Linked DNA regions of Alkalihalobacterium alkalinitrilicum. Each later gene encodes a partner of the first gene's protein in a complex. Links are inferred from orthologs where the notes say so. Each region holds a gene or a part of one and is shown on either strand. Other genes may lie near its edges.

Region 1 (16,056 bases):
ATTTTGTCATAATCGTTTCATCCTTTTCTAATATCGTGAACGATTCCGTCCTTAATAATAATTTCTGCTTCTGAAGAAATATCATCCCAATTGTCGCCAATCTTTAGTTCACAGATTGATTGAATTTGACCGTCCCTAAGCTCTGTTCCAATTTCTAGCTTGTGAAGCTGGTGGCATTTAAAATCAATTCCTCTTAATTTTTCTTCGCGTTGATTGATCTCTTTTTGGAAACTACTTCTCAAGCTATGATTTTGTTCATGACTTGTATGCTGTTTTATTTTTTTATGTAATTGAAATTTTAATTGCTCTAATTCTTTTACAACTTGTTCCTTTTCAATGTGTAACTCATTTAACAGCTGACCTTTTCTGTTTTCTGTTAAAACTTGCTTTATGGCGACCGTTTTTATTATCTTCATAGTTCACCTCACATAAAAGGGTCTCATTCTTTTTTTAAACTCGTTTTAGCCTTAATAAAATTTCTTTTGTGTATTATTTAAAGAAAAACAACCTTCTTTTATTTTATAGAAGCTTATACAAAAATAAAAGGGCGAGGTTTCCCCCTACCCTTTTATTTCGTCTACAATATCAATGCGGACTCGCTTATTCGTATTGGTAGCAGCCGCATGCACGACAGAGCGAATAGCTTTAGCTATGCGCCCTTGCTTTCCAATGACTTTGCCCATATCTTCAGGATGAACCGACAAAGCAAGATGAACTGTTTCGTTGTCAGTCGTTGCTGTGACATGAACTCTTTCGGGATGGTCAACAAGAGCTTTTGCAATATGTTCAACTAACTCTTTCATTGCATTCCCTTTCGTTTCAGACATAATAAGGTTGTTCAAAAAGTCTAAGATAAGTAGCTATCGAATTTCTTCGTTGGCTCTTTTAGTCCTTCTTTTTGAACTCAAATTATAAATGCTGATTACTTACTGTTTTTTTCGTTGTGTAGCTTTTCCATTAAACCAGCTTTAGAGAAAAGGTTACGAACTGTGTCAGAAGGCTTTGCACCTTTTAACATCCAGTCTAAAGCTTTCTCTTCTTTAATTTCAACTTTTGCTGGTTGAGTTAACGGATTGTAAGTACCGATTTCCTCAATGAAACGTCCATCACGCGGTGCGCGAGAATCTGCTACTACTACACGATAAAATGGGGATTTTTTAGATCCCATACGTTTTAAACGAATTTTAACTGCCATTCGTTGTACACCTCCAAATAATTTCACACAATAATTTATATTATAGTAATTTTCACTAGCTTGCAACTAGGAAAAATTGAAAACTGATTTTAAAATGGAAACTTAAAAGGCATTTTTCCTTTTTTCTTTCCTTTCCCCATGTTTGTCATTTGCTTCATCATCTTCTTCATATCTTCAAACTGCTTTAAAAGTCGGTTGACATCTTGGATCGATGTACCACTTCCTTTAGCAATTCGACGACGACGACTTGCATTAATAACGCTAGGGTCTTGCTTTTCTTGTTTTGTCATCGACCGGACAATCGCTTCTACACGACCGATTTGTTTATCATCGACCTGCAGATTTTTCATGCCCTTCACCTTATTCATGCCCGGCATCATTCCAAGAAGTTCATCTAATGGGCCCATACTTTTAACTTGATCGAGCTGCTCTAAGAAATCGTCGAACGTAAAGTCCATCGTTCGCATTTTTCTTTCAAGCTCACGCGCTTTTTCTTCATCGACGTTCGATTGAGCTTTCTCAATTAAAGTTAAAACATCTCCCATGCCAAGAATTCTTGATGCCATTCGCTCTGGGTGAAAAGGTTCAAGTTGATCAACTTTTTCACCCATACCCGCAAATTTAATCGGAGTATTGGTGACCGCCTTAACAGATAAAGCTGCACCACCACGAGTATCACCATCGAGCTTCGTTAATACGACACCTGTAATATCTAACTGTTCGTTAAAGCTCTCAGCAACATTGACGGCATCTTGGCCTGTCATCGCATCTACAACGAGGAGAATTTCATCAGGTTTGGTAATTTCTTTTACCTGTTTTAACTCATCCATTAACTCTTCATCAATATGCAAACGACCCGCTGTATCAATAATGACATAATCGTTATGTTCTTCTTTTGCCTTCTTAATCGCTTCTTCAGCAATTTGCACTGGACTCACTTGATCACCTAATGAAAATACTGGCATATCAAGTTGCTTTCCTAATGTTTCAAGCTGTTTAATCGCGGCTGGACGATAGATATCTGCTGCAACGAGCATTGGTGTACGATTATGTTTCTTTCGTAAGTGGTTTGCTAACTTTGCCGTTGTTGTCGTCTTACCTGCCCCTTGCAAACCGACCATCATAACTATGGTTGGTGGCTTATTAGCAACCGCAATTTTACTTTGTTCCCCGCCCATTAAAGAAGTTAACTCTTCGTTTACTACTTTAATAACCTGCTGACCAGGCGTTAAACTTTTTAATACTTCTTGTCCGACGGCACGCTCTTTTACACGTGCAATAAATTCTTTTACAACTTTAAAGTTAACATCTGCTTCTAATAACGCAAGTCGAACTTCTCGCATCATTTCTTTAACATCAGCTTCTGTTACTTTTCCTTTGCTACGGATTTTCTGCATCGTACTTTGCAGTCGTTCCGCTAAACCTTCAAATGCCATTGGCCGTCGCCTCCTACTCTAGTTTTTCAAGAGCTTCGATGACGCTCATGATCTCTTCAGGAGTCGCTTCTGGTTTTAAGATTGCCGATTTTAACTGTGCAATATAGTTGGAACGCTGCTCGAATTTTTCGAGAAGCGATAATTTTGCTTCGTATTCCTCTAGCATTGCCTCTGTCCGCTTAATATTATCGAAAACGGCTTGACGGCTAATCTCAAATTCTTCGGCAATTTCACCTAGGGAAAAATCATCTAAATAATAGAGTTCCATATACTGTCGTTGCTTAGATGTTAGTAAGGACTGATAGAAATCAAGTAAATAATTCATCCTTAATGTTTTATCGAGCAAACGGACCATCCCCTTGTTAAGTGAATTCCCTTTACAAGAAATCATACTACACGAAAAGAAAATGAGTGTCAAGTTTTTTTCTTGAAAGACTTTTTACTTACTAAAACAAAGTGTTCATAAGGAGGATAAAAAGTGTCCGAGAAGGTTCACTCGCTATTTTATCTCACTTTTAGAACTACCTTTATTAAATAATTAATTTTCTTCTTCTTCTTCAAGCTTTTCTTCAAGTACATCTTTAAAAAGTCCATAAACAAACTGCTCGGCGTCAAATGGCTGTAAGTCATCCATCTTTTCACCTAAACCCACGTATTTAACTGGAATATCTAATTCATGACGGATCGCAAGGACAATTCCACCTTTAGCTGTTCCGTCGAGCTTCGTTAATACAATTCCACTAACATCTGTTGTCTCACTAAATTGTTTAGCCTGACTCATTGCATTTTGACCTGTCGTTGCATCGAGTACGAGCAAAACTTCATGCGGTGCATTGGGAACTTCACGTTCAATCACACGCTTTACTTTTTCTAACTCTTTCATTAAGTTCACTTTATTTTGTAATCGACCAGCTGTATCACAAAGTAAAATATCCGCATTTCTTGATTTAGCGGCTTGAACTGCATCGAACATGACTGCTGCAGGGTCACTTCCTGCTTGTTGTTTAATAACATCTACCCCGACACGTTCTCCCCATACTTCTAACTGCTCAATCGCACCCGCACGGAACGTATCCCCCGCTGCTAAGAGTACAGACTTCCCTTGTCCTTTAAACATATGTGCCATTTTCCCAATCGTCGTTGTTTTACCAACGCCGTTTACACCAACGAAAAGAATAACCGTCATTGCATTATCCTGAATGTTTAGTGAAGTATCTTCCTCTTCTTTTTGTAAAAGTTCAGCTAATTTTTCTGAAATGACAGGTTGAATTTCCGATGTATCTTTTATATTGCGAAGGCGGACTTCATCTTTTAAGTCATCAATTAATTCCATGACAGTTGCAACACCTACGTCTGAACTAATTAACAGTTCTTCTAATTCCTCAAAGAAATCTTCGTCTACTTTTCGGTAGCGTGCAACAAGTTCATTCATTTTTCCAACGAATGATTCTCTTGTCTTTTCTAGCCCGGACTTAAACTTCTCAGTAACTGATTCTGTTTGACCCGTAATTTTTTCTTTTAATTTTTTAAAGAAACTCATCTTATTTCCTCCTTAGCTTTCAATTAATTCTTTCGTTTCTTCTAATTTGACGGAAACAAGCTTTGAAACTCCAGACTCCTGCATTGTTACACCATAAAGTACATCTGCTTCTTCCATCGTCCCTTTCCGGTGAGTAATGACGATAAATTGAGTTTGACCACTAAAAGCTTTTAAGTAAGAAGCAAAACGGTTAACATTTGCTTCATCTAATGCAGCTTCAACTTCATCCAATACACAAAACGGTACTGGTCTTACTTTAAGAATCGAAAATAGTAATGCGATTGCTGTTAATGCACGCTCACCACCCGATAAAAGAGCGAGATTTTGCAATTTCTTTCCTGGTGGCCTAGCCATAATCTCTACCCCTGTTGTTAACAATTGCTCTGGATTAGTTAAAACTAAGTCAGCATGCCCACCACCAAATAATTGCTGATAAACAACTTTAAAATGGGCGCTAATTTGATCGAAAGTTTCTTTAAAGCGCTTTGTCATTTCTTCATCCATTTCCATAATAACATGATATAAATTTTCTTTTGCCATCACTAAATCTTCTTTTTGGTCGTGGAGAAATTGATGACGTTCACTAACACGGTCGTATTCTTCAATCGCACCTAAGTTCACTGTTCCAAGTTCTTCGATGGCAAGTTTTATTAATTTTACCCTCGTTTTTGCGTCATCTAGTGGGATGAGCAATGGGTGGTCGACTTTTGCCGCTTCGTAACTCAACTCATATTCTTCGCGAAGATGTGTTAAACGATGATCTAATTGTACATCATAACGGTTTGTTAGAACTTCACATTGATGTAATTCATCAAGTAGTAACTTTATATGACCTTTTTCTATTTTTAAACTCGCTTCTAGCTCATCTAATATAGTTTGTTTTGTAGTTCGCTCTTGACGAATTTGACTAATAAGTGTGATCGCTTCGTCTTTTTTCTTTCGGCTCACTTCAATTTTCTGTTCTAGATGACCCTCACCACTTGTACTATTATTCATTTCATTTTCAAGTAACCAATACTGTTCTTCGGTATCTTTTAACACTGCAGTTAATTCCTCAACTTCATGTTTGAGACGCACGACTGTCTCACGTTGATTAGCTAACCTTTCTTCATCTTTTGCAAGATTTACCTTTAAGTCGGTTAATTCACCTTGAATGGTTTCCTTGGACGTTTGCTGTAGCTTTTGTTTTGCTTCGATCTCTTTAACTTGACTTTCAAGAAGCGCAGTTGTAGCTGAAGATTGCTTTAATTCAGTAGATAGCGCTTCTAATCTCCGTATCGCAGCTTCCTCGTCTTTCATGTGTAAGTCCTGTTCTCGATCAAATAAAGAGAGGCGTTCATTGACGCTTTTCTCTTCTAATTCCACTTCACGAAGGAAGTTTCTCGATTCCCGCTCTGATTCACGAGCTACTTCTCCAGCTTCTCTTAATTGTTGTAATTTTTGTTCATTTTGTTGTAACTGTAGTTTCAACTCTTTTACATACGACTCTAATTTTGTTGTTTTGTCTTCCATTCCAATAAGTTTTTCGGTTAAACTTTCTAACTCTCGTTGCCGCCCGATTAAAGGGGTGGATTTTTGCTTAATAGCTCCACCTGTCATCGAACCTCCTGGGTTTACGACATCACCTTCTATTGTAACGATTCTGTAGCTGTAGCCAATTTTACGTGCTAACTCATTCGCTCCTTCTATACTCTTCGCTATAATCACATGACCTAACAGATTTCCAATCACTTGATCATATCTAGGATCAAAATGAATTAATTGTGAGGCAATCCCAATAAAAGCGTCGTGCCTTTCAATTTGCTGAATCACGTCTGCTCGAATTCCACGTCCTTTAATGACAGGTAACGGTAAAAATGTTGCTCGACCAAAGCCATTTTTTTTCAAAAATGCAATGGCCTGTCTCGCTGCTTCTTCTGTTTCAACAACTATATGTTGAGTAGCTCCACCTAGCGCAATTTCAATTGCTGTTTCATACTGTTTTGGAACGTTGACCAACTCTGCAATTGCACCAACAACCCCTTGGAGTTGTTTATTTTTTGCTTTTAAAATTTCTTTGACTCCTTGAAAAAAACCAGAAAAATCAGCTTGCATTTCTTCAATAACATCTTTCCTAGAACGAACTTGTTGAATTATGCGGAAGGCTTCATAAAGTTGTGTTTGTCTAGTCTCATACTCTTTATTTAATTTTTCAAGCTTAGATTCTAAAGCTCGGAATTGGTCTACTATTCCATGGAGGTCCTCTTGGCGATTATTTACGAGTCGTTCGTACTCTTCCTTCTTTAACAACACTTCTTCTCGTAACTGAAGAAGTTGTTCGTTATCTTCAATTAATATTTTCTTTTTGCGACTTGTTACAGTGACTTGTTCTTCTAGGTAACGAATTTCATTCCGAATCGAAGCTTGCTCATTTACAATCTCTATGTAATCTGACTTTAAACGGTCAAGTTCACCTTCTAAGTCTTCTTGCGCTAAGGCTAATCGTTCTTGACGTTCCGTTAACTCCATTGTTCTCGTTTGAAATTCTTTTTCAATTTTTCGTAATGACTCGTTTTCAGCCGTTAATTGTTTGTCGAGCAACTGCCTTTTTTCTTTGAGCTCGTTGATCGTTTTAATGAGTTGGTCTCGATTAAAGTGAAAGTTCTTCTTTCTTTCCTTTAGAACTTCCTTTTGCCCTTCACTTTTTTCTAGGGCCTGACTTGATTGAAGCAATTCGTCTTGAAGCTCATTTAATGACGTATCAAGTTGACGCAATTCCGCACGAACACTCTCAGACTTTTCTTCTTTTTCTTTAACCTTTAAAGAAAGTTCATCTCGACTCTGTTCTAACGATTGTAACTGCGCTTTTTCCGTTTTCCATTTTTCATGGAGTTCGGTGATTTCGTAGACCATTAATGCTACTTCAACTTCTTTTAACTCTTCTTTTTTTTGTAAGAAATCTTTAGCAACTGATGATTGAATTCGTAAAGGCTCAATTTGTCCTTCTAATTCGTGAAGAATGTCTTCTACACGGTTTAAGTTTTCTTGTGTTTCCCAGAGCTTCTTTTCAGCTTTAAGCTTACGGTTTTTATATTTAAGTACTCCCGCAGCTTCTTCAAAAATAACTCTGCGGTCTTCAGCTTTACTGCTTAATATTTCTTCTACTTTTCCTTGACCGATAATAGAAAAAGCTTCCTTACCTAAACCGGAATCCATAAATAGATCAACAATATCTTTCAATCTACAGGTTTGCTTATTAAGCTGATATTCACTTTCACCTGAACGATATACTCGCCTCGTGACACTTACTTCAGTGTAATCTATCGCTAAATGCTGATCTTGGTTATCAAGAACTAGCGTAATTTCTGCAAAATTTAATGGTTTTCTCGTATCACTACCTGCAAAAATGATATCTTCCATTTTTGATCCCCGTAGTGACTTTGCCGATTGTTCACCAAGTACCCAACGGATCCCATCCGAAATATTACTTTTCCCACTTCCATTCGGGCCGACGACAGCTGTTACTCCAGAGTCGAATTCTATTGTCATCCTGTCTGCGAATGACTTAAAGCCCATTACCTCGAATCGTTTGAGGAACATGTTCCTTCCCCCTCAATAATTAGAAAAACAGGATTTTTCGCCAAGAGTGGAGAAAATCAATGTCTTTTCATATACTTTAATTCTTTAAAAAAGTAACCTTTCCTAAAGTGTAAATAACAACTTTCCTATTTTATCATACCACTAATCGAAGTTGTTCAAAAAGTTCTCTGAATGAATGTTTTAAGACAAATGAGTTATTCTATGATATGATAACCGCATGAAACCTTCAAAAAGAAAGGAATGCTAAAATGGATTTATCTGTTTCGAGCCGTGAAAATATCGAATATATGTTAGAGGAAATAAAGAAGAAGTTACAAATTGTCAATGCAGGAGCCTTAAAAGCTGCAAGTTTTGAGACCGACAAATACGAAGATTTAAAAGATATTTATGATTTAGTACAGCGTCAAAGTAACTTTAGTGTATCTGAATTAGACGCGATCGTTTCTGAATTAGGTCGCCTTCGTAAATAACATAAATGGTGATGTAATTTAGAATATTTGTAGAAACCCCCACTTTTTTTTTCAGAAAAGTGGGGGTTTCTCAATACATAAGAGAAAGACTATTATCTCCCTCGTTTTTATAGTTTTTCACTTAATTTTAGTAATGCTTGTTGAGCAGCATGTTGTTCGGCTTCTTTCTTTGAACGCCCTACTCCCACTCCGAGGATTTGTTCATTTAATAATACTTCTGAAACAAACTCACGACTATGCGCTGGTCCTCTTTCTTGTACAATTTCATAATGAATTTGCCCGATGTTATCTCGTTGGACAAATTCTTGTAATTGGCTTTTGAAATCCATCATATGCGAAAAAGCACCGTCATTAATCTTTGGATATATCGTTTTATCGAGGAAACAGTATACAGAATCAAGTCCTTGATCCAAATAAAGTGATCCAATAAAGGATTCGAAAACATCAGCAAGCAGCGCCGGTCGTTGTCTTCCTCCTGTCATTTCTTCGCCCTTCCCTAATAATACTAATTCACCAAATGACAACTCATTTGCTAGATTAGCTAAGGAAGCTTCGCAGACAATGGCAGCACGCAGCTTGGTCATATCTCCTTCACTCATCGTATCAAACTTTTTATATAAATACTGTGAAACTGCTAACTCTAAAACCGCATCTCCTAAAAATTCAAGTCGTTCGTTATCATGACTTGAGTTAATTCGATGCTCATTCACATAGGATGAATGAGTGAAAGCTTGAATAAGCAATTTATTATTATTAAATTCTAGACCGATTTTTTGGAGCAACGCATCAAACTTCTCTTTTTGCTTTAACGACAAAGTAAGTCTACGTGGTTGTCTTTTTCGGTCTCCATGATGGTTTGTATATCTTTTTCGATAATGCCTTGAAGAATTTGGCATGTCTTACCTCCAAACTGCCTTAGCTGGGATGAAAAGCAAGAGGCTGACTCAAATTCGTGCAGAACTCCTCATTTTTCTGTATCGACTTAGAGGGGCGGACACATAATTTGAGTAGCCTCATACTATATATTTCCTATCCAAGAACTACTGTTGGCTTTGAATATAGCTAACTACATCTTGAACAGTAGAGATTTTTTCAGCTTCCTCATCAGAAATCTCAAGGTCAAACTCGTCCTCTAATTCCATAACAAGCTCAACCACATCTAATGAATCTGCACCAAGATCGTCTTTAAATGAAGATTCAGGCTTTACCTCTGATTCTTCAACCCCAAGACGGTCAACGATAATTTTAGTAATGCGCTCTAAAGTTTCTGCCATCTTCCGTTCACCTCCTCTCAAAAAGGTTACTTATTATCTTATTTTATGTACAAAATAACATCGTATCTATTTTGCATGAAACGATTAATAAAAGCAAATCCTTTCTAAAAGCAAAAAAGAAAGATTTATTATGGCATGTACATTCCGCCATCTACATGAAGTGTTTGCCCCGTCATGTAACTGCTATCCTCAGATGCAAGAAACCTTACAACACGAGCAATTTCTTGAGGTTGTCCTAGTTTCGCTAATGGAATTTGATTTAGCATACTCGCTTTAATGTCATCAGTTAATTGATCCGTCATATCAGTTTCAATAAACCCTGGTGCAACGGCATTGACCGTAATATTACGATTAGCAAGCTCACGAGCTAATGACTTCGTTAATCCGATTACACCTGCTTTTGCTGCAACATAGTTCGCTTGTCCTGCATTTCCTAACACACCAACGACAGAAGAAATATTAATAATACGACCTGAACGTTGTTTCATCATTTGACGAGTCACTGCTTTAGCACAATTAAAGACACCTTTTAAATTGGTGTTGATTACAGCGTCCCAATCTTCATCCTTCATACGCATGACAAGTGTATCGCGAGTAATCCCTGCATTGTTGACTAATATATCTAGAGAACCATACGTAGAAATTACTTCTTTAATCATTGCTTGTACATCTTCACTAATCGCAACATCCGCTTGGATCGCAAATGCTTCTCCACCGTTTTCGGTAATTTCATTCACGACCGCTTCTGCCTTTTCTTTACTTCCTGCATAATTCACAGCTACTTTTGCACCATTTTGTGCTAATTCAAGAGCAATTGCTTTTCCGATTCCTCTTGAGGCACCAGTTACTAGTGCGACTTTTCCGTTCAGCATGTTTTATTCTCCTTTCAACTTCGATAACATCGCATCTATGGATTCCATATCATTCACTGCAAACACATTGACTCTTCGTTCAACTTTACGCACTAAACCACTTAATACGTTCCCTGCACCTATTTCAATAAAAGTGTCGACACCAAGATCCAGTAAGCGACGAACTGTATCTTCCCAGAGTACCGGAGAATACACTTGTTCAATCAGTTTTTCTTTAATTTGTTTAGAATCGGTTACGACGGCAGCCGTAACATTCGCAATAACTGGAATTTTTGCTTCTGAAATTGTAATTCCGTCCAATACGTTTGTTAGCTTATCAGCCGCTGGTTTCATTAAAGACGAATGGAATGGACCACTGACTTGTAATGGGAGTGCTCGCTTAGCTCCTTTTTCTTTCGCTAACACCGAAGCTTTACGAACTCCTTCTGCAGTACCACTAATTACAATTTGTCCAGGACAATTTAAATTCGCTAACTGAACCGCATCACCATTGTTAGACACTTCTTCCGTAACTTCTAATAATGCTTCACGGTCCATTCCTAATATAGCAGCCATGGCACCTTCACCGGCTGGTACAGCTTCCTCCATAAACAATCCACGTTGTCTAACAGCATGAACAGCATCTTGAAACGATAAACTTTTCGCACAAACAAGTGCACTGTATTCACCTAAACTATGACCTGCAACATAATCGGGCGTAATATCATATGCTTTCAATGCTTCTAATACCGCTACACTCATCGTTAGTAATGCTGGTTGTGTATTTTCAGTACGTTTAAGCTGATCTTCGGGTCCATTTAACATTATATTTGAAAGTGCATAACCTAACTGCTTATCAGCTATGTCATAAATCGCCTGGAGCTCTGGTCTATTTTCAATGAGATTTTGTCCCATCCCTACAAATTGTGATCCTTGTCCTGGAAAGATAAACGCAATTTTTCCCATCTTTTTCTCCTTTTATTAGTAATGTTAATCAATCTTTATTAATCAGCTTGTTGATTATGTTTAGCGACTTCATTTTTAATCGTTGTTACAACTTGTTGTTCTACCATTTCTCTGGCTTGGACAATAGTATGATAGAACGCAACTTCATCAGATGAACCGTGCGACTTAATGACAGGAGCTTTTAATCCAAATAAAGCGGCCCCCCCATACTCAGAATAATCCATCGTTTTCTTTATTCTCATAAAACTAGGTTTTAACAAGCCCGCTACAAGCTTATTAAAAAGATTACCTGTTAATTCTCGTTTTAAGATGGTAAATAATGAAGTGGCAGCTCCCTCTGTCGCTTTTAGGACAATATTGCCTGTAAAACCATCACAAACGACAACATCAACAGCACCATTTAATAGATCTCTAGCTTCAACATTGCCAACAAAATTAATATTTAACTCTTGTAACAAAGGGAATGTTAATTTTGTTAACTCGTTTCCTTTACCATCTTCCGTCCCAACATTGAGTAAACCAACTTTCGGTTGCTTCACTTTTCGAACCATTTGCATATAAATGCTTCCCATAATGGCATATTGGTTTAGGTGTTCAGGTTTTGCATCCATGTTTGCCCCGACATCGAGAATTAAAAAACCTTTACCATTAACCGTCGGAAACATTGGGGCTAATGCAGGGCGATCAATGCCTTGGATTCTGCCAACATAAAGGAGTCCAGCTGCCATTAGGGCACCTGTATTACCTGCAGAAATACATGCATCGGCTCGTCCTTCCTTCACTTCTTTAACAGCAAGAACCATTGAAGCACCTTTTTTTCGTCGAACCGCGGTTGCTGGTGAGTCGTCATCTTCAATCTTTTCTTCGGTATGTAAAATCGTAATACGATCACTTGGTTGAATATATTTCGTTATTTTTTGTTCATTTCCTACTAATGTAATAGCAAGATCAGGAAATTCGTTTAACGCTTTTACGGCGGCATCAATAGAGGCTTTTGGTGCCTTGTCACCGCCCATAGCATCAATTGCGAGTTTCATGTTAGCAAACCTCTTTTCTTTCATCGGTCAATAATAGTTTAAATATCGATTGCCTTAATTCCTTCTTTTTCTTTACAAAAACCTGATAAACCTTTTGACAAACCTACCCAAAAACCGCCAACAATCGATGTTCATAATTTATGATTGTTTCGATCTGAACATAACAAACTCACCTGAGAATACTTTTTCTTGATTGACAAAACTACTCACTTCGACGATGGTCCGGTCTTTTTCATGTTTTAACACTTTCGCCTTTGCAATCACACGCTCTCCAACTTTAACTTGGCGAGTAAACCGGATTGTCGCTTTAGCAGTTAATGCGAGTTCATCATTAATAATAGCTACTGCTAACGAATTGGCTTGCGCAAATAAATGGTGTCCACGAGCGATTTTCGTTCGTGAAAAAACATGTTCGTTCCCAATTTGCAATAGTGAAATAGCACTTTCGTCAAGTTGAAGATCTATAATTTCCCCGATGACTTCTTCAATTGGTAAGGCTCTTACTTCATCAAGTTGCTGCTTAGCAACATCCTTAATTCGTTCTCTCAGTTCAGGTATAGATAACTCCATTCGGTCTAATCTAATCGTCTGAACACTAACTAAAAATGTTTTAGCTAGTTCCTCATCGGTTACAAATGGATTTGTTTCAATCGTTTCTTTTAACAGCTTTTGGCGTTCTTTTTTTGACTTTTTCATGTACGCCACCATCCATTAGAAAAACATAATTCCCGCAAAAAATAGCGAAAACGATGCCTTTTTTTATTCCTTAAGAGACATTAACTTTCTTAAAGTTAAATATATGACTAGGTACTAATAGTAGTATATAATTCCAACTATTGAATAGCAATAGTTAATCTAGTTTTTCTCCACTTAATATACCTTGCTCTTCTAAATAATAAACAAGTGATTTATACTCTTGATCTTTCCAAAAGCTAGTAGAGTTCACAAATTCGACCGCATCTTGTCTTGCTACTTCTAACGCTCGGTAATCATGAACAACATCTGCTACTTTAAAATTAGGAAGACCGCTTTGTTTGTGACCAAAAAAATCACCAGGTCCACGAAGCTCTAAATCTCGCTCGGATAGTGTAAAACCGTCAGTCGTTTCAGTCATAATCCTCATTCGTTCTTTTCCTACATCCGACTTTGGATCCGCTAATAATATACAATAAGACTGATGTTCCCCTCGTCCGACCCGACCTCTTAATTGATGAAGTTGCGCTAAACCGAACCTTTCTGCATCATAAATCAACATGACGGTTGCATTAGGAACATTCACTCCAACCTCAACAACAGTCGTTGAAACGAGAATCTGTGACTCGTTTTTACTAAATGCCTCCATTACTTCGTCTTTTTCAGATGGATGGAGACGCCCATGCATTAACCCGACTCGATAGTCTTTAAAGTGAGCTTGTAAAATCGCATGAACATCAATTGCATTTTGTACATCTAACTTTTCAGATTCTTCAATCAGTGGGCAAATGACATACGCTTGTTGACCTTTTTTTATTTCTTTTTCAATAAAATGTAATACACGCTCTAGTATATCGTGTTTGACCCAATACGTTTCAATCGTTTTTCTTCCTGCTGGCATTTCATCTATAACCGATACATCCATATCACCAAATACGGAGATAGCCAAAGTACGCGGAATAGGCGTTGCCGTCATAAACAATACATCAGGATTTTCTCCTTTATCACGAAGTATACGACGTTGTTCTACTCCAAAGCGATGTTGCTCGTCTGTAATGACGAGTCCAAGCTTCTTGAAGTGGACGTCATCTTGAATGAGTGCATGTGTTCCAACGACGACATGTATTTCCCCTGTTCGTACCCTTTCAAGTTGTTCACGACGTTTTTTTCCTTTTATAGACCCTGATAGAAGTGCGACTTCTATACCGTATGGAGATAATAATTCCGTAATGGAACTAACATGTTGTTCCGCTAGAATTTCGGTTGGCACCATTAAAGCGGCTTGAAAACTTGCTTGAACCGTTGCATACATGGCAATAGCTGCTACAACTGTTTTTCCTGAGCCAACATCTCCTTGTAACAAGCGGTTCATCCGATAATCAGATACCAAGTCTTTCATAATTTCTTTAACGACTCTCTGTTGTGCTCCTGTTAGGGGAAACGGTAAGGTCTGAATAAATTGTTCAACTTTTTCACGTTCAATCGGCATCGGTAGACCTTTTGTCTGTTCTCGCTTAAACTTACGAAACGATTGCATTTTTAATTGAAAAAGGAGAAATTCTTCGTAGACCATTCGTCGCCGAGCTTGTTTGACCAGTTCCAATGTTTGTGGATAGTGTAACCTTAGGACAGCATCTTTTTTGGATAGTAATTTATACTTTTTTAAAATAAAAGGAGGGAGTATTTCTGGAATTTCATTAGAATACTCCTTTAGTCCCTGATAGATTATTTTTTTTAACGTGGCCATCTTTAGGTTTCCTCCAACAGAATAAACTGGTGCTATTTCATCTTGTCGAGTTACGTCACCAAGCTTAAATTCGTTCACTGTTAAGGTCAAACGGTGACGATCCCATTTACCTGTTAGAGTAATAGAACTGCCAATCTGTAATTGTTTTTTTATAAATCCTTGATTAAAAAAGACAGCTGTAATCAGTACATTGTCGATTAATACCCGGACAGATAGTCTTGTTTTCTTTTTACCGAAATACCTTACGGTTGGCTCACTATGAACGATCCCTGCGATCGTTACTCTTTCATCGTGTTGTACTTCATGTATTTCTCTTATTCGATAATCTTCATAACGAAACGGAAAATATTCTAGCAAATCTCCAACCGTATGAATTCCTAAATTCCCCAACTGTTTTCCAGTTTCTTCTCCTACTCCCTTTAATATGGTTACAGGTTGTACTAAATGACTCATTTTTTATCAAGAGAAATCCCAAATATTTTAGCTTCTAACTCTCGGCCAGTTGGGGTAGCCGCTAATCCACCTTGTGCTGTTTCGCGCAAAGCAATAGGCATCGTCTGCCCTATTTTGTACATCGCATCGATCACTTCATCACACGGAATCCGACTTGTGATACCTGCTAATGCCATATCAGCAGCAACAATGGCAATCGATGCTCCTATTGCATTTCTTTTTACACAGGGAACTTCCACGAGACCTGCGACTGGATCACAAACGAGTCCGAGCATATTCTTTAAAGCAATAGCCATCGCTTCAGCAGATTGACTTGGTGTTCCACCAGCTAACTCAACGATCGCTGCTGCTGCCATACCTGTTGCAGATCCTACCTCAGCTTGACATCCACCTGCCGCTCCTGAAATGGAAGCATTATTAGCTACCACAAACCCAAAGGCCCCTGCTGTAAAAAGAAACCTTACTTTTTGTTCTTTTGTCGGATTAAGTTTATTTTGCAATCCAAATAATGTGCCAGGCACGACACCTGCGGAACCTGCTGTTGGTGTTGCACAAATCGTTCCCATCGCAGCATTGACTTCATTTGTTGCAATAGCTTTACTTACTGCATCTAAAACAACATCTCCAGAAAGTGACTTTCCTGATTGGATGTATGTTTGTAATAAAACAGCATCACCGCCAGTTAGACCCGATACGGATTTAATGTTTTCTTTTATTCCTCGATTCACTGCTTCTTCCATAATATCGAGGTTTTTTTCCATTAAAGAAAATACGGCTTCTTGACTTTTTTCCGATACTTCCATCTCTTGCTTAAT
Region 2 (14,859 bases), 3.2 Mb from region 1 along the record:
ATAATAAAACTAAAAAAATGGTGGAAAATAATGGAATATACTTGAGGTGTTAAAATTGTATCTATTTACGGTAATTGGTATTCTCATTGTTAATATCTTGATGTTCATCATTCTTGTGTTTTTATATCGTGCTTTAAAAAAGCAAGAAATATTATCAAAGCAGCAAATAGAACTTATTGAAAATTTTGCAAAAAAAGAAACAACAGAGAATGAACTTCTTCTTGAAGAATGGAGATCATTTGTTTTTTTACAAGCGTTACAAGTTCGTGAGTCTATTTCCAAACAAGTGAGTAATCTTCACCCAAAAGCGATTGAAGATGCACCTGTATCACACGGCCTTACAGATAAAGAATTAGCTATGATATTTTCACCTCAGCAAGTCGAAGGCGTTATTCTTTTTTGGAAACTATTTCATCAATATGTTGATACATACTGGAAAACCGAACAAGGAAAAATCAAGACCGTATTTAAAGGTGCGATCGATATAGAAGGCAGCGAAGTTCATACTATTCAAACGGTATCAAACCAACTACTACCAAAACTAGATCGATTGATAAAACAAATGAAAGGAGTTGAGCACTAACGCTCACTCCTTTTCTTTTTGAGTAATTATTCCATTGTTGGGACATTCTAAAAAATAACTTTCATTTTAAGCTGAGGGGAAAACGATTGAATACAAATTTTTTCTATTTAACGACAGAACTAATTGTTGGTTTTTTTGCACTTTTAGTCATTACAAAAGTCTTAGGTAAAACACAAATTACTCAATTAACACCGTTTGACTTTATATCAGCACTTGTATTAGGTGAACTTGTTGGTAACGCTATTTATGATAAAGAAATAGGTGTTCCATACGTACTTTATGCCGTTTTTATCTGGGGGACGCTAATCTACTCCGTTGAGTGGTTAACACAAAAATTTAAGGCAACAAGAAGTATTTTGGAAGGGAACCCAGCCATCGTTATTAGAGAAGGCAAAATAGATTATCAACAACTAAAGAAAAACCACCTAGATATTAACCAACTTCAACACTTACTTAGAGAAAAAGATGTTTTTTCGGTTCGTGAAGTAGCTTATGGCATTTTGGAAGCAAATGGTTCAGTAAGTATTTTAAAAAAATCGAACTACGATCTACCGAATAAACAAGAATTAAATCTATCGCCTCAAAAAGTTTACCTACCTGTAACCTTAATTCTAGATGGCGAGATCCTTTATAACAACTTAAAAGCAAGTGGCTATAACTTAACTTGGTTAAAACAACAGCTAAGTTCACATGGTGTTACCGATGAAAAAGATGTACTTTTTGCAGAGTGGCTCGAAGGAGATTCTCTTTATATTAATACCTATAGTCAATAAGGAGTGAGAATATGTTTTTTCGTATAGTTGTAGTTATTATCCTTTTATTCTTATCTGCTTGCCAAGGAGCCAACGATCAAGGTGGTGCCTCCATACAACAGCTTGAAAATGATGCAATCAAACCAAATAAAAAAGTAGTTCTCGTCATGATTGATTCGATGATGGGATCATTAATTGACAATAGTAAAGAAAAAGGAAAAATACCTGCTCTTGAATTTTTAATTGAAAACGGACAGTATCACAAGGATTTAGTAGCCCCATTTCCATCGATGTCTGTCGTTATTGAAAGTACATTAATGACAGGCCAGATGCCAAATTCCCATAAAGTCCCTGGACTTGTCTGGTATAAACCAGATGAAAATCGAATGGTAGATTACGGTTCAACCATAGAAAAGATGGTCAAACTCGGCATGCGGCAAAGTTTGATGGATTCTTTATACCATTTGAACAATTCCCATTTAAGTCCTAAAGTCACAACGATACATGAAGCATTACAACAAAAAAAATATTCAACAGGTTCCGTCAATTTTCTCATTTATCGAGGAAAAACCACTCACGATATGACACTTCCTGTTCTTCTTGACCAATGGCTAAATTTAAACGACTCATTGCAAACAAAAGGTCCAGACCTATTAGCCTTCGGAAGTGCAGTTAAACCCAAAGTCATCGAAGACAAAGAATTACCTGACACTTTCCTATCCAATTTTGGCTTAAATGATGAGTACTCAGTTAAAGTCGTAAGTGAGATGATTAAACAAGGAGAACAACCAGATTTTTTAGCGGTTTTTTTACCAGATTTTGATAAAGAAGCTCATGAAAATAGTCCGCATTATCGTGTCGGATTTGAAAGAGCTGAAACATTCTTTCAAGAAATATTAAATAGTTATGAAAGCTGGGATAAAGCTTTAGAGGAAAATATTTTTATCGTATTTGGCGACCATGGGCAAGACAAGTTGTTAGACGATGAATTAACGATGGCCATTCCATTAGATGAAATTTATAACGAATATTCCATTGCTCAATTAACGGATAACGTCAGTCATGGTGAGATTGCGATTGCGAATAATCATAGAATGTCATACATTTATCCAATGCAAGATATCCAATTAGTCCCACGACTTGCAGAAGTGGCTATGACAGATAAACGTGTTCAGTTTGCTTCATGGGTTGATGAAAATTGGGTATACGTCATTTCACCAGATTATAAAGAAGGCTTCCGTTTTAGACCTGGCGGGCCTTGGATTGATCGGTACGGCCAAACATGGGAATGGGAAGGAAATGAACAAATTGTTGGAATTGAAGTTGATCGTAGTCAGTCTAAATTGAAATATACTGATTATCCAGATGTTCTAAATCAGCTGATAAGCTCATTGAATAGTAACGATTATCCTTCCGTTTTGTTAACAGCAAAACCAGGTCATACCTTTCAGTCAGAAGGAGCTCCACTTCATGTTGATGGTGGTGAACACGGTGGTCTCCACAAAAATGATACTCTAGCTGCTATCATAATTGCAGGTACCGATAAACGATTTGAAAATCCTCGAATTGTTGATTTAAAAGAATACATTCTTCAGTTCTTTCAATAGCTTAAATTATTCTAAAACGAGATAATAAAATTTTTCCATATTTAAACAGAGGCTGACCATAACTGGTCGGCCTCCTCTCTTTAATATGGTTTCCACCGTAATTCTCTTGCCTTTAAAAACCGTTGGTTTACATCTGGCCAGTTTACAACATTCCACCAATTATTAATATAGTCTTCACGTTCATTTTTATATTGAAGATAATACGCATGTTCCCAAACATCAAGAGTTAATAATGGAATAACGTCCCATTGACTTAAATTTTGGTGTTTTTCCGCCTGCAAAATTTCTAAGCGATGTGAACGTGGTGCCCACACTAATATTGCCCAACCTACAGCTTCCACCTTTTTAGCTGCTTCTGAAAAATGTTTCTTAAACTGTTGAAAACCTCCAAAATTCTTTTTGATTTGGTTCGCCAGTTCACCAGTTGGCTCACCACCACCTTTTGGACTCATATTGTTCCAAAAAATCGTGTGTAAATAATGACCAGCACCATTAAACGCTGCTTCCCGTTCCCAATGTTTAATTAAATCAAAATCACCTGTTTTTCTAGCTTGCTCCATTTTTTTCTCGGCTTTATTTAAACCGTCCACATAGCTTTGATGATGTTCTTGATGATGTAACCTCATAATTTCTGCAGCAATATAAGGTTCAAGAGCATCATATGGATATGGGAGCGGCGGCAATTGATGTCCACCGATCGGAACTGGTTGTAGTGCAATACTATTCATATGAATTCCTTGGTCATTCCTATTCATTCTAAGAAAAAGATCTTCCCAATTTTGATATAAATCATACGCTTCTATTTGTAATTGATTTTGATTTGGCCTTTTTTCTAATAATCTTTTAAAATGCGATAATTTGTCTTCAAAGCCTTTTACACAGTTACTTTCAAGATTTTGTTTAACATTCTCTTCCACTTTAATCCAAGTCGATTCTATACTTTCTACCCATTCACTAAGTTGCTCATGATATGCTTCCATTAATTGCATTCCTCCTTCAATTCGACGTCATCGCTTTACTATATGCCTAGACAATCCTAATTGGTGAAAAATCACAATCTGGGCACTTGATACATATAGTTATGTTGACTACAAATCCAGGAGGAGTTTATGAATAATTTTCAACAAGTTGCATTATTTGAACATCGATTTTGGCTTCAAGTTTTAGGAGATCATGCTAGGTTTATTCGTGACGCACTTTCTCCTATTGAGAAAGATGAAGTCGAAATCACTAAACAGTATATTGATATTTTTGACCAATTATTAGAATCTGCAAGACAAGATATAAGTGGTGATCCATTACTTCAACTTACAGAATCTTCGTTTGATCAAGCGAAAGATATTCGAGAATTTAAGCTCCACTTAATTCGCAAACATTTAGTCGGTGACATTATAATCGGGCTTCCCCCTACTTTTTTAAATCATATGGTAAATGAAGTTGAAGAATATTTACGAATTCTTCCTTACTTAGTCAAAGGTGAAATTCCACCTATTTCGCACCCACTACATCACCACCTCGTTTGGCTCCTTGATGCAGCTGGTCATGCAGATGCCATTACTGGAGAACTAGATATGGTAGAGAAAAAACTAAGTAAAAAAAGCGAAGAATTTACGGAATCATTTGAGGATTTTTATATTAAAGCAGTAGAACTTGCTGGGTACCTACGAGCAAATGTCGATAAATTCCCCGCATTGCATCGTTTTAATAATCAAGTTGAATTAGAAATTGAACTGTTCAAAGTATTTCTTAGAGAACTCGAAGAATTAGAGATGAACAATAAATTATTAGGTACTTTCTCAGAATTAATGGCTGATCATATGGCAAGGGAAGAATGTTATTACTTAATGAAATTAGCAGAAGCTAGTGAGACAACGATGCCCACTTGTGATCCCACAGCACCAAGAAATGAATAAACAATAAACAAAAGCGAAGCCTAAAATGGCTTCGCTTTTGTTTATTTTGAATGAATCATTTTCGTTTGAAAATCAGTTTCATAATACTCTAATTCTTCACGAATTGATTGAAATGGACCTTCAATCGTCTTCATTAAGTCTTTTAATGAGTTTGGCACTGATTTTGAAAATTTAATAGCATTTTTACCTGTATATGCTGATCGACTATCTTCATACCAATTATCTATGCGCGGATTAAAGAACTCTTCGATGCAGTGATGATAAATCCAATATAACGTTTTTTCAGCCGCAGCTTTACGAAATGTTTTTCCATTTAATATAACTTCACTTGCTTCTTTACCTTCTTCACAAAAAACTAGAACACGACGCAAAGAAGAAAGAACCGCCTTAAAAAACTCTTCATCTGATTGCCCATCTTCACTTAACATGTCACTAAGTGTTGTTCCATTTAAATATTCACTTATATTTCCACAAATATCTTTTAATGTATCATGCGCTAAAGTTAATTGGCTTTCAACCAATGTATTGGCCATTGGCGACACCTCCACTTTTATGTTAATTATATTATACGACACTTCGGACAAGAACGCCTTTAAAAATTAAAGAAAACAATATCTTTATATGTACCATTTTATAACTGACTTTTTCCTTGTGTCATAAGGTCACTCATAATCGCTTTGATCTGTTCAGAATTTACATCTGTAAATACCGCTTCTAACTCTTTCAATTCATTAATATAAATCCGCTTTTTTTCCTTATTTCCAGGGTTTTGTAATAAACAAACTAATGCAACTATGTCCTTAAAATATATTTCTTTTTGATCAACGGTTATAATTGGACTTTCTTTAAATGAAGAGATTTCTGATGCCTGCTCATCAAAAAAACGAACATATAATACATTCAGCTCTTTTTCTTTTCCATTTTCATTATAAATTACAGTGGAACGATTGAAAAAATCTTCTGATGTGTTGGGCTTTTCCTTTTCCAGTTCAATTCCTTTAGCCTTTAGAATAATCACAACAATTCTCCTAACTGTAAACTTAGTTTTATTTATTATATCATGTGTTCGCCACAGAGTAGAAAAACATAATAGTACGAAATCGTCATGGTATATCTTTATGTCACGTTAATTTTTATTGGTATCTTCATTAAACATACTATCCATACCTTCTTCAAACTTCTTAAAGAAAAGATCAGCGTCTTCATCTAGCATACCTTCATCCACTTGATCAGGTAAAGGTGGTAAGTCTTTTAATGATTTTAATCCGAAATGATCTAGAAACTCTTTCGTCGTTCCATACAATATCGCCCGACCACTACCTTCAGCTCGTCCTACGTCTTTTATTAAAAGTTTAGCAGTTAAGGTTTGGATCGCTTTTTCTGTTTTAACACCACGTATTTCCTCTATCTCAACACGTGTGATCGGCTGCTTGTAGGCAATAATGGCTAAAGTTTCAAGTGCAGCTTGAGATATCCCCGTATGTCCTGGCGTTTCTACTAGTTGCTGAAAATAGATGGCGTGTTCAGGTTTTGTCGTTAATTGGTATGAACCAGCTATTTCCATTAATTGTAGTCCACGGTTCGTTTCTTTCAAGTCTGCTTTTAGGTCATTGATTGCATCTTGGATTGTCTCGGTTTCAACTTTCAAAATATCGGCTAATTGTTCTTCTGTTAGTCCGTCTTCTCCAGCTACAAATAATAATCCTTCAATAATACCTTTCATTTCACTTAAATTAATTGAATTAAACAATGTCAATGAAACGAGCCCTCCTTCTTGATGTAAATCATGATGTCTGAGAAGTTATTTTCTTGCTCGCAAATTATTGCATTTTTCTTTATTAGTTCTAAAATAGCTAAAAATGAAATCACAATATGTGATCGCTCACGTACAGGAAATAATGAATAGAAATTTCGTTTGCCTCCTGTTCGGATTAGATCCTCCATAATTTCACCCATTCTATTCTCAATTGAATATTCTTGACCTTTTACGGTTTTAGCAACAGGTGCTTGCATTTTTTTTCGTTTAAGCATCGATTGGTAAGCCTCTAACATATCATAAAGAGTAATTCCCTTTAATGTTACTTCTTTCCGATCTTCTTGCGGAAAAAACCTTTCGAGATTAACAGGTGGCTTCGTATGAATTAATGAACGTTCCACCTGGCGATCTTGTAACTCCATTGCTGCTTCTTTATACTTTCGATATTCAATTAAACGTATCATTAATTCTTCACGAGGATCTTCTTCATCCACTTCAATACTATCGTCCGTATCATTCCATACCTCTTGTTGTTTGGGAAGTAACATCTTACTCTTAATAGCCAATAATGTCGCAGCCATTACTAAATATTCGCTTGCAATATCTAAATGTAACTCTTGCATCGTTCGAATGTATTGCATGTATTGATCTGTAATTTTCGCCACTGGAATGTCATAAATATCTACTTCTGCTTGATTAATAAGATGAAGTAATAAATCTAAGGGGCCTTCAAATGCATCTAGTTTCACACTATATTGATTATTCATATCATCACCAATTTCTATTAAAAACCGTTGCTAGACAGGATTATATCATATTTTATTAGGAGCGCTCTGTTTATTTCCATAAAAAAAGCCAATTAGTTTCATATGAAAATAACTTATGATACACTTTGACTAAATTTCTCTATGGAGGCTCATTTCATGAAATATCCACAAGCTTATATTGATTATTTACTTTACTTTCATGTTGAACGTGATTTTTTCGAATGTCATGAAGTTTTAGAAGAATACTGGAAATCCGAAGCAGGTGCCAAAGAACAAGTTTGGGTTGGGTTCATTCAACTAGCTGTTGCTCTTTATCATTATCGTCGAAAAAATTACAAAGGTGCTGAACGAATGCTCATTAGTTCTCAACAACTTTTTACAAAAGAAACTTCAAAAATACATGATTTAGGTGTAGATAGCGACCAATTACTCAAAGACTTACCAAACATAAAAAAAGACATCGAAGAAAAAGCTCCTTATCAAGATTACAACATCCCAATTAACAACGAAGAGCTCCTTCGAGTCTGTAGAAACCACTGTACAAAAAAAGAGCTTCAATGGGGCGCTCCTAGTGACTTGAATAATCATTACCTGATCAACAAACATTCCCTTCGAAACCGTGCGGACGTTATTAATGAGCGAGCTAGACAACAGCAAATAAAAAAAAGATTCAAAGCCAATTAGTAAGTTATTAGTAAGTTATTCAGGCCTTTTACTAAGTAAGAGCTATAAGATAATTACTTTTCAAATTGTTACTTGCAACTTGTCCCCCACTTATCCTTCATTAATTCCTCGAAGTCTGGAAGTGGGGGTAATACTGCCAGTTGGTGCGGGATAAAGTCTATTCCAAACAAAAAATAAAGGGTGACTCAAAAGTGTTCGTTTCATCACTTTACCCGTTTTAAATGCCTTTTTCCCAGAAGCATTTAATTTCGTTCTTAGTGTGACAAACACTTTATTTTGGAGTCCACCCTTACACATCTAACAAGCATGCCGTATAAAACTCTTTTGTATCTTGATTAGGTCGAAGTGTACCATTAATTTTTTCTTGTACAGCTTGAAGCATTTTTTTTCCAATCCCTTCATCACGGAAAGAGGGATTTACACAAACATGACATAATTCAAAATCACCGTCTACGTCTTCATAGATTCCTATTACCCCGACAATATCTTCTTCTTTCCATAAGAATAATTGCCATCTGTTATCATGTTCATACTTTTCTATTGTTTCTTGTAACAATTTTATTTGTTTTTGATTCGGCATGTACGACAATAGCCCCATCGCAATCTTTTTATAAGTAGATTTATATTTTATTAACATATCAATCCCTCTTCAATCTTTCTAAAAACTGTCATGCGTAAGCTACCAAATTAAATTTTATCACATTCTCATCAAATATTGTGTGATGTTTAGAAAAAAAAACGAGAAACGTTACTTATATAATATGTCAGTTGAGTGAAAACGTTAATGAATAAATAATATACTTTTTCATTTAGCGCTTACGCCATGCCAATGAATACCATTGCAAATGGAAGTTGTAAAGGGTTTCCAACAATTCACTGTAGTCAACAAACTATTCATGCTCTAAATAAAAAAGAGAGCATAACGGTAGTAACTGTCATGCTCTCCTCTTACAATTAATTTCAAGTTGTTGCGGAAAAATCAACCGAGCTTACTGATTAAAAGAACGACTTAAGTTTGCCATCTCAATTGCTGAAGTCGCTGAATCCCATCCCTTATTGCCTGCTTTTGTTCCTGCTCGTTCAATAGCTTGTTCAATCGTATCCGTTGTTAGTACTCCAAAAATAACTGGAATTCCTGTATCAAGTGTAAGTCGAGATACTCCTTTTGCCGCCTCACTACAAACAAAATCAAAATGTGGTGTTGCACCGCGTATAACCGTTCCGAGTGTGATAACAGCATCATATTTATTTGTTTCAGCCATTTTTTTTGCTGCTAGCGGTATTTCAAATGCACCTGGTACCCATGCAATATCAACGTCTTCTTCAGCAACACCATGACGTTTAAGAGCGTCTTCTGCACCACTTAATAATTTACTCGTAATAAATTCGTTAAATCGACCAACTACGATTCCTACTTTTAATCCCGAACCAACTAAATTTCCTTCAAATACTTTTCCCATTAATACTTCCTCCTTATGTAGGGGTCTAACCCCTTCTTTCACTTAATATTTTTTTAGAAGTGTAACATATGACCAAGCTTTTCGTGCTTTGTCTTTAAATAATCTTCATTATTGATGTTATGTGGTAGTTGAAGTGGAACTCTGTCTACTACTTCTAACCCGTAACCTGCTAAACCTTTAATTTTTCTTGGATTATTAGTTAATAATTTCATTTGCGTAATCCCTAACTCACGAAGAATTTGGGCACCAATCCCGTATTCACGTAAATCAGGAGCAAAGCCTAACTTTTCGTTCGCTTCAACAGTATCATAACCTTCTTCCTGTAGCTTATAAGCTTTTAACTTATTAATAAGACCGATACCACGCCCTTCTTGACGCATATATAGAAGGACACCTTTTCCTTCTTGTTCAATTTGAGCAAGAGCGGCATGCAGTTGTGGTCCACAATCGCAACGTTGCGATCCAAATACATCACCTGTTAAACACTCGGAATGGACCCGTACGAGCGTTGGAACGTCAGATAGAATTTCTCCTTTTACTAATGCAATATTCTCCTTGCCGTCTAACACATTTGTATAGCCAATAGCTTTAAAATCTCCGAATTCTGTCGGTAAATTAATCTCCACTTCTCTTTCGACTAATTTATCTTTTCTATGACGATATTCAATTAAATCTTTAATTGTTATCATTTTCAGTTCATGCTCATCTGCAATTTTACGTAAATCAGGTACACGAGCCATTGTTCCATCATCATTTATAATTTCGCATATGACGCCTGCAGGCTTCGCTCCGGATAAACGAGCTAAATCCACTGCGGCTTCTGTGTGGCCCGCTCGCCGTAACACTCCACCATCTTTAGCTACCAGAGGAAAGATATGACCTGGTCGTTTAAAGTGGTGTTTTTTCGTATCTTCGTCAATTAATGCTTGAACCGTTACTGACCTCTCGTGGGCACTAATTCCTGTGGTTGTAGTATGGTGATCAATACTTACTGTGAAAGCCGTTCCATGTGGGTCTGTATTATGATCGACCATCGGGAATAGGTCCAATTGTTTTGCACGTTCTTCTGTAATCGGTGCACAAACTAAGCCTCTTCCGTACTTAATCATAAAATTAATCACTTCTGGTGTCGTTTTCTCTGCTAGTGAAATAAAATCCCCTTCATTTTCACGATCTTCATCGTCACACACGATGACAACTCGACCTTGCATTAACTCATAGATGGCTTCTTCAATCGGATCAAACATGATCTTCCCCCCTTTTTTATTTAAACCCATGTTCTTCTAGAAAACTTTCCGTTAACGAGTTTTTTATTCCTTGTTGTGGTATTCTTTCTGTAATAAATTGTTCAATGTATTTCCCGACAATATCACATTCGATATTTACAATATCCCCAGGTTGCTTGTGACCTATGACGGTTTCACTTAAAGTATGTGGAATAATTGAGACGGTAAAAGATGTTTCATCAACACCAAACACCGTTAAACTTGTCCCGTCTATTGCTACAGATCCTTTAAAAAGAATATACCTTCTGAGTTCAGGAGATATTTCTATTTGGTAATACACAGCATTGTCAACCGCTTCTCGTTTTTTGATTTTCCCGACACCGTCTACGTGACCAGATACAAAATGACCACCAAACCGTCCATTCGCTGCCATTGCACGCTCTAAATTTACTTTTGAACCTCGTTGTAACGTTTTTAAGCTTGAACTTCTCACCGTCTCAGGCATGAGATCTACTGTAAATTTATGATTATCAAACGAAGTTACTGTTAAACAGACTCCATTTACAGCAATGCTATCCCCTAAATGTACATCTTTTAAAATTTGATCGGCACCAATTGTCATAACAACTGCTTCGTTATTTTGCCTAATATTTTCAATTATACCTAACTCTTCAATAATCCCTGTAAACATGATGCTATCCCTCCTTTGGAACGGAAATAATTTTTATGTCAGGGCCCATTTGTTTGACTTGTTTAACTTCAAGCTCTAACACATCTGCCATCGTTTGAAACCCTTCACCACCAAATGAGCTTGGGGCAGTCTTTCCCCCAATGATTTTCGGTGCGATGTACGTAATGACTTGATTGACTGCTCGTTCTTGTAGAAAACTTGAATTGACCGTCGCTCCACCTTCTACAAATAATGAAGTAACGCCTCTTTCTCCTAAAATGGTTAGAAGTTTTTCAATTCTAATATTTTCTCCTAAAGATAGGACAGTCACGCCTAGTTTTTCTAATTTCTCTTTTTTCATCTTATTACCATAATCTGTTGTTATAATCCAGGTTTTAGAACAACGATCTGTCACAACGGTTGAATCTAAAGGGGTACGCAACTTGGAGTCAAGGATAACCCGAATAGGATTTTTTCCACCCGTCAGCATTCTTGTTGTCAAAGATGGATTGTCCGCTAATATTGTACCTACACCAACTAAAATCGCATCGTGTGTATGTCTCAGGTAATGAACATCTTCTCTAGCTTCACTGCTAGTAATCCATTTACTATCACCTGTAACTGTTGCAATTTTTCCGTCAAGACTCACAGCTGATTTTAACGTAACAAATGGTTTATTAGTCTTAATAAAGTGATAAAAGACTTCATTTAATTCGTCGGCTTCTTTTTTCATAAGGCCTACTTCTACTTCTATCCCAACATCTTTCAACTTTTCTATTCCTCTACCACTAACTTTCGGATTAGGGTCAGTTGTTGCAATAACAACTCGTGTTATTTTTGATTGGATAATTAAATCAGCACAAGGTGGCGTTTTTCCATGATGACTGCAAGGCTCTAACGTTACATAAATCGTGGCATCTTCAGCTTTATCACCTGCCATTCGAATAGCATGAACTTCTGCATGTGGCTCACCAGCTTTTAAGTGTGCGCCCATACCAATCACTTGACCGTCTTTTACAACAACGGCACCGACTAGTGGGTTTGGTGTTGTTTGTCCTTGTGCTGAACGTGCGATTTGAATTGCGAGTTCCATATACTGTCGGTCATTCATCTTACTAACCTCTTTCTCTCATGACGTTATTAGAAAAACACGCTTGATCGCAATCAAGTTGAAATCAATGGCTTTTCTTATACTATAACCCTCTAAAGAAGTTAACTAAAAAAGAATACAAAAAAAGGCAGCCCCTTAAGAAATCTCGTTCACCCTCTATACATTGACGTACAGATCGTGACTATTTCTTAGCTTTTGGGACAGCCTTTTATTAAGCATCGAAAGAAAAGACAACACTAAATAAACGTTCGTATTGTGTACGAAAGATAATGGAATTTCCACAATTAGATAGATTCCACCTCTATACACCTACGCGCTCTTTTCTTCCTTCTCTCATCCAGACTTTTACTGTCGGCCCTGGAGTTTCACCAGATCCACCGTTATAAATAATTCATAACGGGTCACGGACTAAGAAACATTACGTTTCATCACCGCCGGTAGGGAATTACACCCTGCCCCGAAGGAAACAATATGAAAACTATATTATTTTCTAAATTGTATATCTAATGAAAGACATTCGTCAACTATAAGATATATATCGTATTCAGTCTTGCAAATAACTGAGTTAAAAATCATGTTAAAGATTTATTGATGAGTTTGATGAAATCTCAATTTTGAAGCAACTCGTAATCGAAATCGAGTAGAGGGAAAATATGTTAACCTATTTTCGCCCCTCTCACAACACCGTACATACGGGTCTCGTATACGGCGTTTCAATTTATATTACAGTGTGTACTTTTAAGTAACGTTCTAAAGCAGAGGGTACTCCCCTTTGGTTTAGTCTTTTGTTTGAGATTGCTTTTTGAACAACTTTCGATAATCCGATATACCGATAACCTTTCCGGCAGAACGTTAATCCTTTCGCTTCTTCTTCAGGTATCCCTAATTGAGTTAGCGACTTGATTTGTTTTTTCGCTACCTTCCATTGTTTCCAGATGATTACCCTTAATCTTGAGCGTAATTTCTTATCTATTCGACTCATTGCTGTTTTCATATTTGCGATTCTAAAGTAATTCACCCATCCGAATATGACTTGTTTCAGTTTCAGTATTCGGTAGTCTAACGGAACACTCCAATTTCGCTTTGTCAATTGTCGAAGCTTCCTTTGAAATTTCTGTACTGAAATTGGATGAGGCCGCACTTGATATCTCTTGTTATTAGGATCATAATAATACCCAAATCCCAAGAATTTTAACTCTTTTGGGCGAGAAACTTTACTCTTTTCGGCATTTACTATCAATCCTAATTTCTCTTCTATAAATCTCACGATTGATTTCATCACTCTGTCAGCGGCTTTTTCACAAAGATGAGTGCGTCATCAGCGTATCTTATGAATCGTAATCCTCTACTTTCTAATTCCTTATCGAGTTCATTCAACATAATATTACTCAATAATGGACTGAGGTTACCTCCTTGCGGAGTCCCGGTTGGTGTTTCTTCATATTTCCCATTCACCATGACCCCACTAACAAGATATTTTCTTATTAGAGAGATAACGTCTCCATCATCTATTGTGTTGGCAATAATTCGCATGAGTTTATCGTGGTGGACTGTATCGAAGAATCTTTCAAGGTCAATGTCCACTATCCAATCGTGTCCATCATTCAGATATTCCAAGCTTTTTATAATTGCCATCTCACAACTTCTTTTTGGTCTAAAGCCGTAACTGAATTCACTGAACTGCTTTTCGAATATCGGACTAAGTACTTGGTGAATTGCTTGTTGAACTACCCTATCCGCTACTGTTGGTATTCCCAATTTGCGCATCTTTCCATTTTCTTTTGGGATCTCCACTCTTAAGGCAGCTTGTGGTTGGTATTTTCTTGTTCTGATGCGCTGGCGCAGTTCATCCTTGTTCTCTTTCAGATATTGTTTTAGTTCGTCGACTGTTACTCCGTCGACCCCACTTGCACCCTTATTTCTATAAACACGCAGGTAAGCTTCGTTCATGTTTTGATTACTTAAAATCTGCTCTAAAAGCTTCACACTCGTTTCTCCTCTCCTCTCACGTAGTAAGTGATAGCTCCATTTTGGCTATCCTTTGAGATACGCTCATTCTTTCACCATTAACACATTCGGAGTTCGTCACTTACGCATTCGTGGCGTTGAAACACTATAAATTGTTCAGCCCTTCATGAGATTACTCATTACTATGGCTTCTGCTGACTTCTTGCGGTTAACCTTTTTCGAATGTACATATGTACATGATCTCCCAGGGTAAGACAACTATCTTTCCTCTTTTACTCGCCTGATTTACTCTATAAAGTTACGCACATCTTTTGGACTTTGACTTGTCATGGAGCCTCATCCCTTTATAAAGCCTTGGTATC

The links.
Region 2: the proteins of smc (region 1) and BK574_RS10460 are in contact, whole or in part, in a crystal structure (PDB 3ZGX), measured with the Bacillus subtilis proteins. The link is inferred for Alkalihalobacterium alkalinitrilicum from one-to-one orthologs.

What each region holds. Positions count from the first base shown.
Region 1 is NZ_KV917368.1:5,412,919-5,428,974, reverse strand. What follows is about bases 3,984-8,053. They hold smc (chromosome segregation protein SMC), read right to left. Parts: upstream 7,751-8,053; coding sequence 4,184-7,750; downstream 3,984-4,183. Other genes in these bases: BK574_RS26225 (DUF1128 domain-containing protein), read left to right, coding at 7,999-8,053; ftsY (signal recognition particle-docking protein FtsY), read right to left, coding at 3,984-4,171. Outside these bases: ribosome maturation factor RimM, read right to left, coding at 1-10; BK574_RS26260 (YlqD family protein), read right to left, coding at 18-416; BK574_RS26255 (KH domain-containing protein), read right to left, coding at 561-803; rpsP (30S ribosomal protein S16), read right to left, coding at 923-1,195; ffh (signal recognition particle protein), read right to left, coding at 1,285-2,631; BK574_RS26240 (putative DNA-binding protein), read right to left, coding at 2,645-2,977; more of ftsY, read right to left, coding at 3,170-3,983; more of BK574_RS26225, read left to right, coding at 8,054-8,220; rnc (ribonuclease III), read right to left, coding at 8,328-9,116; acpP (acyl carrier protein), read right to left, coding at 9,261-9,494; fabG (3-oxoacyl-[acyl-carrier-protein] reductase), read right to left, coding at 9,623-10,366; fabD (ACP S-malonyltransferase), read right to left, coding at 10,370-11,311; phosphate acyltransferase PlsX, read right to left, coding at 11,350-12,348; transcription factor FapR, read right to left, coding at 12,487-13,044; ATP-dependent DNA helicase RecG, read right to left, coding at 13,199-15,241; sdaAA (L-serine ammonia-lyase, iron-sulfur-dependent, subunit alpha), read right to left, coding at 15,238-16,056. UniProt on the Bacillus subtilis protein: Required for chromosome condensation and partitioning.
Region 2 is NZ_KV917368.1:2,237,869-2,252,727, forward strand. Bases 5,494-8,366 are described here. They hold BK574_RS10460 (segregation/condensation protein A), read right to left. Parts: upstream 7,379-8,366; coding sequence 6,608-7,378; downstream 5,494-6,607. Other genes in these bases: BK574_RS10450 (hypothetical protein), read right to left, coding at 5,494-5,873; scpB (SMC-Scp complex subunit ScpB), read right to left, coding at 5,982-6,593; BK574_RS10465 (DUF309 domain-containing protein), read left to right, coding at 7,535-8,062; BK574_RS10475 (GNAT family N-acetyltransferase), read right to left, coding at 8,352-8,366. Also shown: BK574_RS10420 (hypothetical protein), read left to right, coding at 47-583; BK574_RS10425 (YetF domain-containing protein), read left to right, coding at 670-1,356; BK574_RS10430 (alkaline phosphatase family protein), read left to right, coding at 1,368-2,942; BK574_RS10435 (superoxide dismutase), read right to left, coding at 3,023-3,931; BK574_RS10440 (DUF2935 domain-containing protein), read left to right, coding at 4,052-4,855; BK574_RS10445 (DUF3907 family protein), read right to left, coding at 4,897-5,388; more of BK574_RS10450, read right to left, coding at 5,487-5,493; more of BK574_RS10475, read right to left, coding at 8,367-8,699; ribH (6,7-dimethyl-8-ribityllumazine synthase), read right to left, coding at 9,052-9,522; BK574_RS10485 (bifunctional 3,4-dihydroxy-2-butanone-4-phosphate synthase/GTP cyclohydrolase II), read right to left, coding at 9,576-10,769; ribE (riboflavin synthase), read right to left, coding at 10,786-11,439; bifunctional diaminohydroxyphosphoribosylaminopyrimidine deaminase/5-amino-6-(5-phosphoribosylamino)uracil reductase RibD, read right to left, coding at 11,444-12,529; BK574_RS29045 (group II intron maturase-specific domain-containing protein), read right to left, coding at 13,248-13,796; ltrA (group II intron reverse transcriptase/maturase), read right to left, coding at 13,808-14,515. UniProt on the Bacillus subtilis protein: Participates in chromosomal partition during cell division. May act via the formation of a condensin-like complex containing Smc and ScpB that pull DNA away from mid-cell into both cell halves.